Linked DNA regions of Modestobacter italicus. The main gene of each other region encodes a partner of the protein of the gene in region 2 in a complex. Links are inferred from orthologs where the notes say so. Each region holds a gene or a part of one and is shown on either strand. Other genes may lie near its edges. The genes, in order: tig and rpsG.

Evidence for each region.
Region 1: the proteins of rpsG (region 2) and tig are in contact, whole or in part, in a crystal structure (PDB 3GTY), measured with the Thermotoga maritima proteins. The link is inferred for Modestobacter italicus from one-to-one orthologs. Residues at the interface, in WP_004081843.1 of Thermotoga maritima: Lys34, Lys52, Lys55, Glu59, Arg62, Gln63, Glu66, Asn67, Lys69, Val71, Arg95, Ala109, Lys110, Lys111, Gly112, Arg113, Pro114, Glu117, Glu121, Ile124, Ala125, Tyr127, Asn128, Asn129, Thr130, Gly131, Lys135, Asp139, Arg142, Met143; in WP_004081061.1 of Thermotoga maritima: Glu122, Val124, Val129, Leu130, Tyr133, Glu188, Gly259, Ile262, Tyr263, Glu266, Ser270, Glu273, Gln274, Glu277, Arg308, Gln311, Ile312, Ser315, Tyr316, Glu325, Arg329, Arg336, Leu363, Phe366, Trp367, Arg373, Leu377, Arg381, Leu384, Glu387.

Annotation. Positions count from the first base shown.
Region 1 is NC_017955.1:1,684,116-1,689,950, reverse strand. What follows is about bases 2,119-5,074. They hold tig (trigger factor), read right to left. Parts: upstream 4,361-5,074; coding sequence 2,876-4,360; downstream 2,119-2,875. Other genes in these bases: MODMU_RS08180 (pyridoxal phosphate-dependent decarboxylase family protein), read right to left, coding at 4,540-5,074; MODMU_RS08195 (ATP-dependent Clp protease proteolytic subunit), read right to left, coding at 2,119-2,590. In the rest of the region: ATP-dependent Clp protease ATP-binding subunit ClpX, read right to left, coding at 1-993; MODMU_RS08200 (ATP-dependent Clp protease proteolytic subunit), read right to left, coding at 1,308-1,940; more of MODMU_RS08195, read right to left, coding at 1,943-2,118; more of MODMU_RS08180, read right to left, coding at 5,075-5,835. UniProt on the Bacillus subtilis protein: Involved in protein export. Acts as a chaperone by maintaining the newly synthesized protein in an open conformation. Functions as a peptidyl-prolyl cis-trans isomerase.
Region 2 is NC_017955.1:4,909,275-4,915,145, forward strand. What follows is about bases 1,559-4,550. They hold rpsG (30S ribosomal protein S7), read right to left. Parts: upstream 3,294-4,550; coding sequence 2,823-3,293; downstream 1,559-2,822. Other genes in these bases: fusA (elongation factor G), read right to left, coding at 1,559-2,735; rpsL (30S ribosomal protein S12), read right to left, coding at 3,295-3,669; MODMU_RS23330 (chymotrypsin family serine protease), read left to right, coding at 4,311-4,550. Outside these bases: tuf (elongation factor Tu), read right to left, coding at 1-539; more of fusA, read right to left, coding at 636-1,558; more of MODMU_RS23330, read left to right, coding at 4,551-5,300; MODMU_RS23335 (hypothetical protein), read left to right, coding at 5,319-5,534; MODMU_RS23340 (LLM class F420-dependent oxidoreductase), read left to right, coding at 5,573-5,871.

The DNA.
Region 1 (5,835 bases), 3.2 Mb from region 2 along the record:
GGCGTTCTTCGGCTCGGTGAGGATGTTGATCAGTGCCTCGCGGTCCAGCTTCTGCACGCTGGTGATCACCGGCAGCCGGCCGATGAACTCGGGGATCATCCCGAACTTCAGCAGGTCCTCGGGCATGACCTGGGCGAAGGCGTTGGCCTCCTCGATCTCGGCCTTGCCGCGGACCTCGGCGCCGAAGCCGATGCCCTGCTTGCCGGTGCGGGCCTCGATCACCTGGTCCAGGCCGGCGAAGGCGCCACCCACGATGAACAGCACGTTGGTGGTGTCGATCTGGATGAACTCCTGGTGCGGGTGCTTGCGACCGCCCTGCGGCGGCACCGAGGCCGTCGTCCCCTCGAGGATCTTCAGCAGCGCCTGCTGCACGCCCTCGCCGGAGACGTCCCGGGTGATCGACGGGTTCTCGCTCTTGCGGGCGATCTTGTCGACCTCGTCGATGTAGATGATCCCGGTCTCGGCGCGCTTGACGTCGTAGTCCGCGGCCTGGATCAGCTTCAGCAGGATGTTCTCGACGTCCTCACCGACGTACCCGGCCTCGGTCAGCGCGGTGGCGTCGGCGATGGCGAAGGGCACGTTCAGCATCCGGGCGAGGGTCTGGGCCAGGTGCGTCTTGCCGCACCCGGTCGGGCCCATCAGCAGGATGTTGGACTTGGCGAGCTCGACACCCTCGTCCCGGCTGCCGCGCTCACCGCCGGCCTGGATCCGCTTGTAGTGGTTGTAGACCGCGACCGCGAGGGTGCGCTTGGCCTGGTCCTGGCCGATGACGTACTGCTCGAGGAAGTCGTGGATCTCCTTGGGCTTCGGCAGCTCGTCGAACTTGAGGTCCGACGACTCCGAGAGCTCCTCCTCGATGATCTCGTTGCAGAGGTCGATGCACTCATCGCAGATGTACACCCCAGGGCCCGCGATGAGCTTCTTGACCTGCTTCTGGCTCTTGCCGCAGAACGAGCACTTGAGCAGGTCGCCGCTCTCACCGATACGTGCCACCTGGCTGACCTCCACCTCGAGTGGGACGGCTGAGCCGTTGCCCCTGGTACGTGCCTTGTCGTTGCCCTCGTCGACGCCCTCGGACCCGGCGTCCCCTGCGTCCCTGCGGTCTGACCGGGGAGTCGGGCGTCCTCCGAACCTACCCGGCCGGACCGACGTTCCCGGGAACTGACGCACCCGGTTCGCCCGGCTCGCAACACCTGCCTCGCACCTCCCCCGTGACCCGGCGGAGGCTCGCGCCGACCGCCGGACGGGTTGGGAGAACGGTACGGGCCGGGGGCCCGGAATGCGCCCCCGGCCGCACCGTCACTGCATCAGGCAGCCGGGAGCGCGTTGAGCTTCCGGCTGGCGATGACCTGGTCGACGATCCCGTAGTCCTTGGCCTCCTGGGCCGTGAGGATCTTGTCCCGGTCGATGTCCTTGCGGACCTGCTCCTGGGTCTGGCCGGTGTGCCGGGCCAGGATGGCCTCCATCAGCGTGCGCACCCGCTCGATCTCCCGGGCGTGGATCTCCAGGTCGGTGACCTGGCCACCCGCCTCACCGGAGGGCTGGTGGATGAGCACCCGGGAGTAGGGCAGCGCGAGCCGCTTGCCCGGGGTCCCGGCCGCGAGCAGGACGGCGGCCGCGGAGGCGGCCTGGCCCATGCAGACGGTCTGGATGTCGGGACGGACGAACATCATCGTGTCGTAGATCGCCGTGAGCGCGGTGAACGAGCCACCGGGCGAGTTGATGTACATGGTGATGTCGCGGTCGGGGTCGTTGGACTCCAGCGTGATGAGCTGCGCCATCACGTCGTTGGCCGACGCGTCGTCGACCTGCACCCCGAGGAAGATGATGCGCTCCTCGAAGAGCTTGTTGTACGGGTTGGACTCCTTCATGCCGTAGCTCGTGCGCTCCACGAAGGAGGGCAGGATGTAGCGGCTGGAGGGCATCTGGAAGTCGCTCATGGTCACTTCTCCGGTCCGTCGGTGACCGGGTTGTCGGTCTCGGTCATGGTGTCGGCGCGGGTCACGACGTGGTCGACGAAGCCGTACTCGAGGGCCTCCTGCGCGGTGAACCAGCGGTCGCGGTCGGAGTCCTCGTTGATCCGCTCCGCGGTCTGCCCGGTGTGCAGCGCCTGGAGGCGGTTGAGCTCCTGCTTGGTGCTGCGGAACAGCTCGGCCTGGATCGCGATGTCGGAGGCGGTGCCGCCGACGCCGGCCGAGGGCTGGTGCATCAGGATCCGCGTGTGCGGCAGCGAGTACCGCTTGCCCTTGGTGCCCGCGGTGAGCAGGAACTGGCCCATCGAGGCGGCCAGGCCCATCGCGTAGGTGGCGACGTCGCAGTCGATGAACTGCATCGTGTCGTAGATCGCCATGCCCGCGGTGACCGAGCCACCGGGCGAGTTGATGTACAGGTGGATGTCGCGCTTGGGGTCCTCGGCGGACAGCAGCAGCATCTGCGCGGCCAGCTGGTTGGCGATCACGTCGTCGACCTGGCTGCCGAGGAAGATGATCCGCTCACGCAGGAGCCGCTCGTAGACCGAGTCGTTGAGGTTCATCATCGAGCCGCCGCCGCGCATCATCGGCGCGCCGGGGGTGATCAGTGGGGTGCTCACGGGTGCGGTGACCTCCGTAGGACTGCGGTGCAGTCGGTCTCGTGGAACGGGTTGGCCGGTGGTCGGGGGGTGTGTGCCGACGCCGCGGACGGCCTCTGGCTGCTGGTCGTCAGTGCGGCCTCGGGGATCGCTTCGTCGTCACGTCGACCCTAACGCGCACCCCCGACGGCTTCCTCCCGGTCGGGGCCGGTGTTCGCCGTGGGCGCAGCGGCGCGGACCCCGGGGACGACAGCGCCGCCCGCACCCCAGCAGGGGTACGGGCGGCGCGGTGGTGCCTCGGGGCCGTCAGGCCTTGGCGGTGCTGCCCTCGGCGTCGTCGACGGCGGCCTCGGCGTCGGTCACGACGGTGTCGGTGGCACCACCCTCGGCCTCGTTGTCGGCGTCGTCGTCGGCGACGTCACCGCCGGCGACCTCCTCCGGGACGTCGTCGCCGGCCGCGGCGACGGTGCGCGGGCGCAGCGCCTCCAGGTCGACGACGTTGCCCGACGCGTCGGTGATCGTGGTCTCGTCGAGCAGCTGCGCGAGGGCCTTGGTGCGGCGGACGTCGGCGACGAAGTCGGCGATGTTGTTGCCCTGCTGCAGCTGCTGCGCGTACTGCTCGGGGCTGACCCGGTTGCGCTGGGCCTGCGCCATGATCTGCGCGGAGAGGTCCTCGTTGTCGACGGTCACCTCACGGGCGTCGGCGATCGAGTCGAGGATGAACTGGGTCTTGACCGCCTTCTCGACGTTCTCCCGCAGCTCGGCGTCGTAGGCCTCGCGGCCGCCCTCGATCCCGGCGGCGGTGAAGTAGGCGTCCCAGTCCATGCCGGCCTGCTGGAGCTCGCGCTCCATGGCCTGACCGCGCCAGGCGAGCTCCTGCTCGACCATGTTCTCCGGCACCGGCACCTCGATGACCTCGATGAGGTGCTCGACCAGCTTGTCGCGGGCCTCGGCGCCCTGCTGCAGCACCTTGGTGCGGGACAGCCGGGTGCGGACGTCCTCGCGCAGCTCGGCCAGCGTGTCGAACTCGCTGGCGATGGAGGCGAACTCGTCGTCCAGCTCGGGGAGCTCCTTGGCCTTGACCGAGCGCACGGTGACGGTGACGTCGGCCAGCTCGCCGGCGTCGTCACCGGACAGCAGCGCGGTCTGGAAGGTGGCGCTCTCGTCGGCGGACAGACCGGTGACGGCCTCGTCGAGGCCGGCCATCAGGCCGCCCGAGCCGACCTCGTAGGACATGCCGGTGGTGCTGCCGTCCTCGAGGACCTCGCCGTTGAGCGTGGCCTCCAGGTCGATGGAGACGTAGTCGCCCTCGGCGGCGGCGCGCTCGACCCCGGTCAGGGTGGCGAAGCGCTCGCGCATGACCGACACCTGCGCGTCGATCTCCTCGTCGGTGACCTCGACGTCGTCGACGGTGACCGCGAGGGAGTCCAGCGGGGGCAGCTCGAGGGTGGGGGCGACGTCGACCTCGGCGGTGAAGGCGAGGGCCTCGCCGTCGTCGATCCGGGTCACCTCGACCTCGGGCTGGCTGATCACCCGGACCTGGTTCTCCCGGATCGCCTCGGAGTAGACCTCGGGGACGGCGTGCTGGACGACCTGCTCGAGGACGACGGGGCGGCCGATGCGCTGGTCGAGGACGCGGTTGGGGACCTTGCCGGGGCGGAAGCCGGGGACGCGGACCTGCTTGCCCAGCTCCTTGTAGACCTCACCGAAGGCGTGGTCCAGGTCGCTCCACGGCACCTCGATCGCGAGCCGGACCCGGGTCGGGCCCAGGTTCTCGATGGTGCTCTTCACTGTGCAGCGCTCCTCTGGAAGGGGGACGGACGACGGGCGCGACGCACACGGCATCGCAGCTCGCCACGAGTCTAGAGATGTCGGTCGTGTGTCGGGGTGGCGGGATTTGAACCCACGGCCCCCCGCTCCCAAAGCGGGTGCGCTACCAAGCTGCGCCACACCCCGTGGCCGCTGCGAGTCTAGGGGGCGGGCGGCGTCCCCGTGCCGCGACGTCGGCCGTCGACCGCGGCCACGGCCCGGCGCACCGCGTCGACGGACGCCTCGACGTCGGCCGCGTCGGTCGACCAGTTGCTCACCGAGACCCGGAGCACGGCCCGGCCGGCCCACCGGGAGCCCGACATCCACACCGTCCCGTCGGAGATCACCGCAGCGGTGACCGCCGCGGTGCGCTCGTCGCTGCCGAAGCTGACGCAGACCTGGGTGTAGACGACGTCGTTGAGGACCGCCGCGCCGTCCAGGCCGGCCAGGCCCCGGGCCAGCGCCTGCGCGTGCTCGACCAGCCGGTCGACGAGCGCGGCCACGCCCGCCTGACCCAGCGACCGCAGCGCCGCCCAGACCGGCACGCCCCGGGCCCGCCGGGACATCTCCACCGTCACGTCGACCGGGTCGGTGACGTCGCTGCTCAGCAGGTAGCTGGTCCGGACGCCCAGCGCGGCGCGCATCAGCGCCGGGTCGCGCACGACGGCGACGCCGCAGTCGTAGGGCACGTTGAGCGTCTTGTGCGCGTCGGTGGCCCACGAGTCGGCCCGGTCCAGCCCGCCGACGAGGTGCGCCAGCGCGGGTGAGGCCGCGGCCCACAGGCCGAACGCCCCGTCGACGTGCACCCAGGCGCCGTGCCGGTGCGCGAGGTCGGCGGCGTCCCCGAGCGGGTCGAACGCACCCGAGTGCAGGTTGCCCGCCTGCAGGCAGACGATCGTGGGGGTGCCGGCGGGCGCGCCGTCGAGGGCGCGGGCCAGGGCGTCGGTCCGCAGCCGCCCCTGGTCGTCGACGGCGACCTGCTCCGGCCGGCCCAGCCCCAGGTAGCGCAGCGCCAGGTCCACCGAGACGTGGCTGTCCGCACCGACGAGCACCCGGACCCGCGGGCCGCCGGCCAGCCCCTCCTCCTCCACGGCCCACCCGGCGCCGGTCAGCACCGCGTGCCGGCCGGCGGCCAGGCACGACGTGTTCGCCGTCGTCGCACCGGTGGAGAAGCCGACCGCGCTGCCGGCCGGCAGGCCGAGCAGGTGCACCAGCCACTCCCCCGCGGCCTCCTCGACGCCGGCGACGCCTGGGGTGGCCGCGCGCATGCCGGTGTTCTGGTCCCAGCTGCTGACCAGCCAGTCCGCGCCCAGCGACGCCGGGAGCACCCCGCCCATGACCCAGCCGAAGAACCGGCCGGAGTTGATCGCCATCAGCCCCGGCTCGGCGAGGGCGGCGAGCTCGTCGACGACCTGGGCCGCGCCGGCCGGCGGCTGGCTCAGCAGCTCGAGGGCGCG
Region 2 (5,871 bases):
GCCTTGAGCGCGGAGACGCGGACCACGGGGACGTCGTCGCCCGGGAACTCGTACTCGCTCAGCAGCTCGCGGACCTCCAGCTCGACGAGCTCGAGGATCTCCTCGTCGTCGACCATGTCGGCCTTGTTGAGCGCCACGACGATGTAGGGGACGCCGACCTGGCGGGCCAGGAGCACGTGCTCCTTGGTCTGCGGCATCGGGCCGTCGGTCGCCGCGACCACCAGGATCGCGCCGTCCATCTGCGCGGCACCGGTGATCATGTTCTTGATGTAGTCGGCGTGCCCGGGGCAGTCGACGTGCGCGTAGTGCCGGTTCTCGGTCTGGTACTCCACGTGGGCGATCGAGATCGTGATCCCACGGGCCTTCTCCTCGGGCGCCTTGTCGATCTGGTCGAACGCGGACGCCTCGTTGAGGTTCGGGTACTTGTCGTGCAGGACCTTGGTGATCGCCGCGGTCAGCGTCGTCTTCCCGTGGTCGATGTGCCCGATGGTGCCGATGTTGACGTGCGGCTTGGTCCGCTCGAACTTGGCCTTGGCCACTGGGTTCCTCTCTTCGTGTGGTTCGCAGTCGTACGCGAGTCTGTGGGTGCGGGCGGTGCTCGCCGGCCGCGGGGGTCACCCGCGGCCGGCGGTTCGTTACTCGCCAGTCGCCTTGGCGATGATCTCCTTGGCGACGTTGGCCGGGACCTCGGCGTACGAGTCGAACACCATGGTGTAGCTCGCCCGTCCCTGGGTGCGGCTGCGCAGGTCGCCCACGTAGCCGAACATCTCCGACAGCGGCACCAGGGCCCGGACGACGCGGGCGCCGGAGCGCTCCTCCATCGCCTGGATGGTCCCGCGGCGGGAGTTCAGGTCGCCGATGACGTCACCCATGTAGTCCTCGGGGGTGACGACCTCGACGGCCATCAGCGGCTCGAGCAGGGCCGGGCTGGCCTTGCGAGCGGCCTCCTTGAAGACCATCGAGCCGGCGATCTTGAAGGCCATCTCCGAGGAGTCGACCTCGTGGTACTGACCGTCGATCAGCGTCGCCTTCACGCCGACCATCGGGTACCCCGCGAGGATGCCGTACTGCATGGCGTCCTGCATGCCGGCGTCGACCGAGGGGATGTACTCCCGCGGGATGCGACCACCGGTGACGGCGTTCTCGAACTCGTAGGTCGGGCCGTCGGCCGCGACCTCGAGGGGCTCGATCGTGACCTGGACCTTGGCGAACTGGCCGGACCCACCCGTCTGCTTCTTGTGGGTGTAGTCGACCTTCTCGACCCGCTTGCGGATCGTCTCGCGGTAGGCCACCTGCGGCTTGCCGACGTTGGCCTCGACGCGGAACTCGCGCCGCATCCGGTCGACCAGGATCTCCAGGTGGAGCTCGCCCATGCCGGAGATGACGGTCTGGCCGGTCTCCTCGTCCAGGCGGACCTGGAAGGTCGGGTCCTCCTCGGCGAGCTTCTGGATCGCGGTGCCCAGCTTTTCCTGGTCGCCCTTGGTCTTCGGCTCGATGGCCACCGAGATGACCGGCGCGGGGAAGGTCATCGACTCGAGGATGACCGGGCTCTGCGGGTCGCAGAGGGTGTCACCCGTCGTCGTCTGCTTCATCCCGTTGACGGCCACGATCTCGCCGGCGCCCACGCCCGCACGCTCTTCGCGCTTGTTCGCGTGCATCTGGTAGATCTTGCCGACCCGCTCCTTGCGGTCCTTGGTGCTGTTCAGCACCGGGGAGCCCGCGTCGAGCTTGCCGGAGTAGACCCGGATGTAGGTCAGCTTGCCGAGGTGCTGGTCGGTCTGGATCTTGAAGGCCAGCGCCGAGAACGGCTCGTTCTCGTCGGCGTGCCGCAGGACCTCGGTCTCGCCGTCGAGCGCGGTGCCGACGATCGCCTCGATGTCCAGCGGGCTGGGCAGGTAGTCCACGACACCGTCGAGCAGGGGCTGCACGCCCTTGTTCTTGAACGCGGTGCCGGTGAGGACCGGGTTCACCTGGCCGGCGATGGTGGCCTTGCGGATGGCCGCCTTCAGCCGGTCGACGGTGATCTCCTCGCCGCCGAGGTAGTCCTCCATCAGCGAGTCGTCGAAGTCCGCGATGTTCTCGAGCAGCTTCTCGCGGTACTCGGCGGCCTGGTCGGCGAGCTCGGCCGGGATCTCCTCGACCGCGTAGTCCTCACCCATCGCGGTCTCGCCGCGCCAGGTCAGGGCCTGCATCTTGACCAGGTCCACGACGCCGATGAAGTCGGCCTCGGCACCGATGGGCAGCTGCAGGACCAGCGGGTTGGCGGCGAGCCGCTCGACCATCATGTCCACGCAGCGGAAGAAGTCGGCACCGGTGCGGTCGAGCTTGTTGACGAAGCACATGCGCGGGACGCCGTACTTCTCCGCCTGACGCCACACCTGCTCGGTCTGCGGCTCCACGCCGGCGACGCCGTCGTAGACCGCGACCGCACCGTCGAGCACCCGCAGCGACCGCTCCACCTCGACGGTGAAGTCGACGTGCCCGGGGGTGTCGATGATGTTGATGTCGTGACCGTTCCAGGAGCACTTCGTCGCGGCCGACGTGATGGTGATGCCGCGCTCCTGCTCCTGCTCCATCCAGTCCATCGTGGCCGCGCCGTCGTGGACTTCACCGATCTTGTAGTTGATGCCGGTGTAGAAGAGGATCCGCTCGGTCGTGGTCGTCTTGCCGGCGTCGATGTGCGCCATGATCCCGATGTTGCGGGTCTTGGCGAGCTGGGCCTCGTTCTGGGCCATTACGTCACTCCTCTTCTTCCTCGTCCGCGCGCGGTGCTCGGGGATCGCCCGGGGTCACCGCGGGCAGCGGCTGCTGGTGGACTGCCGTCACCAGCGGTAGTGCGCGAAGGCCTTGTTCGACTCGGCCATCTTGTGGGTGTCCTCGCGACGCTTGACCGCGGCGCCCAGACCGTTGCTGGCGTCCAGCAGCTCGTTCATGAGGCGCTCGGTCATCGTCTTCTCGCGACGGCCGCGGCTGTACTGGATGAGCCAGCGCAGGCCGAGGGTCGTGCTGCGGGAGGCGCGGACCTCGATCGGCACCTGGTAGGTCGCACCACCGACGCGGCGGCTGCGGACCTCGAGGGCCGGCTTGACGTTGTCCAGCGCCCGCTTGAGCGTGACCACCGGGTCGGTGTCGTTCTTGGCACGGACGCCCTCGAGGGCGCCGTAGACGATCGCCTCGGCGACCGAGCGCTTGCCGTCGACGAGCACCTTGTTCACCAGCTGGGTCACCAGCGGCGACTGGTACACCGGGTCGGCGACGAGCGGACGACGGGGAGCGGGTCCCTTGCGAGGCATGTCAGCTCTTCTCCTTCTTCGCGCCGTACCGGCTGCGAGCCTGCTTGCGGTTGCGGACGCCCTGGGTGTCCAGCGAGCCGCGGATGATCTTGTAGCGCACGCCCGGCAGGTCCTTCACGCGGCCGCCGCGCACGAGCACCATGGAGTGCTCCTGCAGGTTGTGGCCGACGCCCGGGATGTAGGCGGTCACCTCGATGCCGCTGGTCAGCCGGACGCGGGCGACCTTGCGCAGCGCCGAGTTCGGCTTCTTCGGGGTCGTGGTGTACACGCGGGTGCACACCCCGCGGCGCTGGGGAGAACCCTTGAGCGCCGGGGTCTTGGTCTTCTCGACCTTGTCCTCGCGGCCCTTGCGGACCAGCTGGTTGATCGTGGGCATGGGTGGCCTGGATCTCCTACCTGCGCTGGGTCGTGCTGTGGATGTGGTGCGTGCCTGTGTGTGCCCGGTCGCCCGGCCCGTCCGATTCTGGCCGTGACCCACCGTCCGGCCCCCGCGCTCGGGCGTGTTGCCCCTCGCGAGAACCGGCCAGCTGATCGAGCCGGACTCGTCGCCCCTCGCCGTTCGGCGCGGCCACACCACCTTGCGATGGCCCCGTCGTGGACGGGCGTGGCCCCTGTCGGCCGGCCGGTCGAGAGGACCGTGGGCGTCGAGGTGCACCGCGAACAGGAGCAGGCCCAGGACACCCTGGGCACAGCTGACCACAGTACCCGGCCCTCTCGACCCGGTCAAAGCCGGGTCGACATGCTGCCGCGCACCGGACCAGCCGGTCTGCCTGGTACCAACCGCGACCGGTGGTGGACCATTCCCCCGTGCGCGCTGGGCGCGGGGAGGTGCCGGGAGGTCCCTGCCGGGAAGGTACCGGACGGCGCCCGTGGCCGGGAACACCCCGCGCGCTCGCCGCGTCCCCGCACCGACCCTGCTCGGGCTGCTCCTGTCGGACCCCGGCCCTACCGTCGGTGGTGAACCGCTCACGACCGGCTCCCAGGCCGTGACCCGCCCAGCTGCCCGGAGGTACCGCCGTGCTCCCCGACTCCGCCCGTGAACTGAAGGCCCGGTTGTCCCAGCGGCTGACCGAGGCGCCCACCGCGGTCGCCAGCTCCCTGGGCGGCGCCACCCGGTGGAGCGGCGTGGCGCTCGGCCTCGCCCCGGTGGGTGGCGGTCAGGTCCACCTGGCGATCCGGCTCGTCGAGCAGGCCGACGCCGACGTGGTGCTCGCCGGTCTCGATGCTGCGGCCCGGGCGGAGGTCGACGTCCGGGTGATAGGGCCGGTGCGCCCGCTGTCCTCCCCCACCGGGTACACCCCGACCGAGCTGCAGCAGCGGGTGCGCCCGCTCCGGCCGGGCCTGTCGGTCAGCCACCCCGACGTCTCGGCCGGGACCCTGGGCGGGTTCGTCCGCCGGCCGGGCAGCGAGGGGCTCCTGGAGCTGTCCAACAACCACGTCCTGGCCAACAGCGACGCGGCGACCGAGGGCGACCCGGTGCTGCAGCCCGGGGTGGCCGACGGCGGCACACCCGAGGACCGGGTCGGGACGCTGGCGGCCTTCGTCAGGCTGAGCGCCGATCCCGGCAACCTGGTCGACGCCGCGGTCGCCGCCCTGGACGCCGGTGTGGCGGCCGACCCCGCCGACTACCCCGGGGGCGCCCTGCTGCCCGCCGTCGCCGCCCCGGACGACGTCGACCCCGACGAGCTGGTGGAGAAGCTGGGCCGCACGACCGGCCACACCCGCGGCCGGATCACCGCCGTGGAGGTCGACGGCGTGGGGGTCCAGTACGACGACGGCGTGCACACCTTCGACGACCAGGTGGAGATCGAGGGCCTCACCGGGGCGTTCAGCGCCGGCGGCGACAGCGGCTCGGTGATCTGGCGCAGCCGCGACCGCGCTCCCCTGGGGCTGCTGTTCGCCGGCTCCACCGAGGGCGGCAGCGCGGGCGGCGGGGTCACCTTCGCCAACCCGCTGGCCACAGTGCTGCGCGAGCTCGGGGTGGAGTGGGTGTCCAGCGCGGGCTGAGGAGCGCATCATGGGGCGATGACCGACCGCGCGAGTGCCCGGGCCGCCAAGACCGCGCTGGCCGCCCGCCTCGCCGCCGACCCCGGCGTCGCGGCGGTCGGGCTGGCGCGGCAGGACGCCGAGTACGTCGTCCGGGTCGACCTGACCGAGGCAGGCGTCGGCAGCCGGGTGCCGCGGGACGTCGACGGCGTCCGCGTCGTGACGCACGTGATCGGCACCGTCCGCCCGCTGTAGGGACGCCCAAGCCCCTGCGCGACCGGTAGCCTCCGCGGATGCGCATCGGGATCCAGGCCAGCTACAGCGGGGACTTCAAGCAGACGGCGGCGGCGATCCGCGACCTGGAGGCCGCCGGGCTCGACGTCGCCATGGTCGCCGAGGTCTACACGTTCGACGCGGTGAGCCAGCTGGGCTACCTGGCGGCCGTCACCGAGCGGGTCGAGCTGATGAGCGGCATCTTCCCCATCTACAGCCGCACGCCGGCGCTCATCGCGATGACCGCTGCGGGGCTGGACTTCGTCTCGGACGGCCGGTTCACCCTGGGCCTCGGGGCGTCGGGCCCTCAGGTCATCGA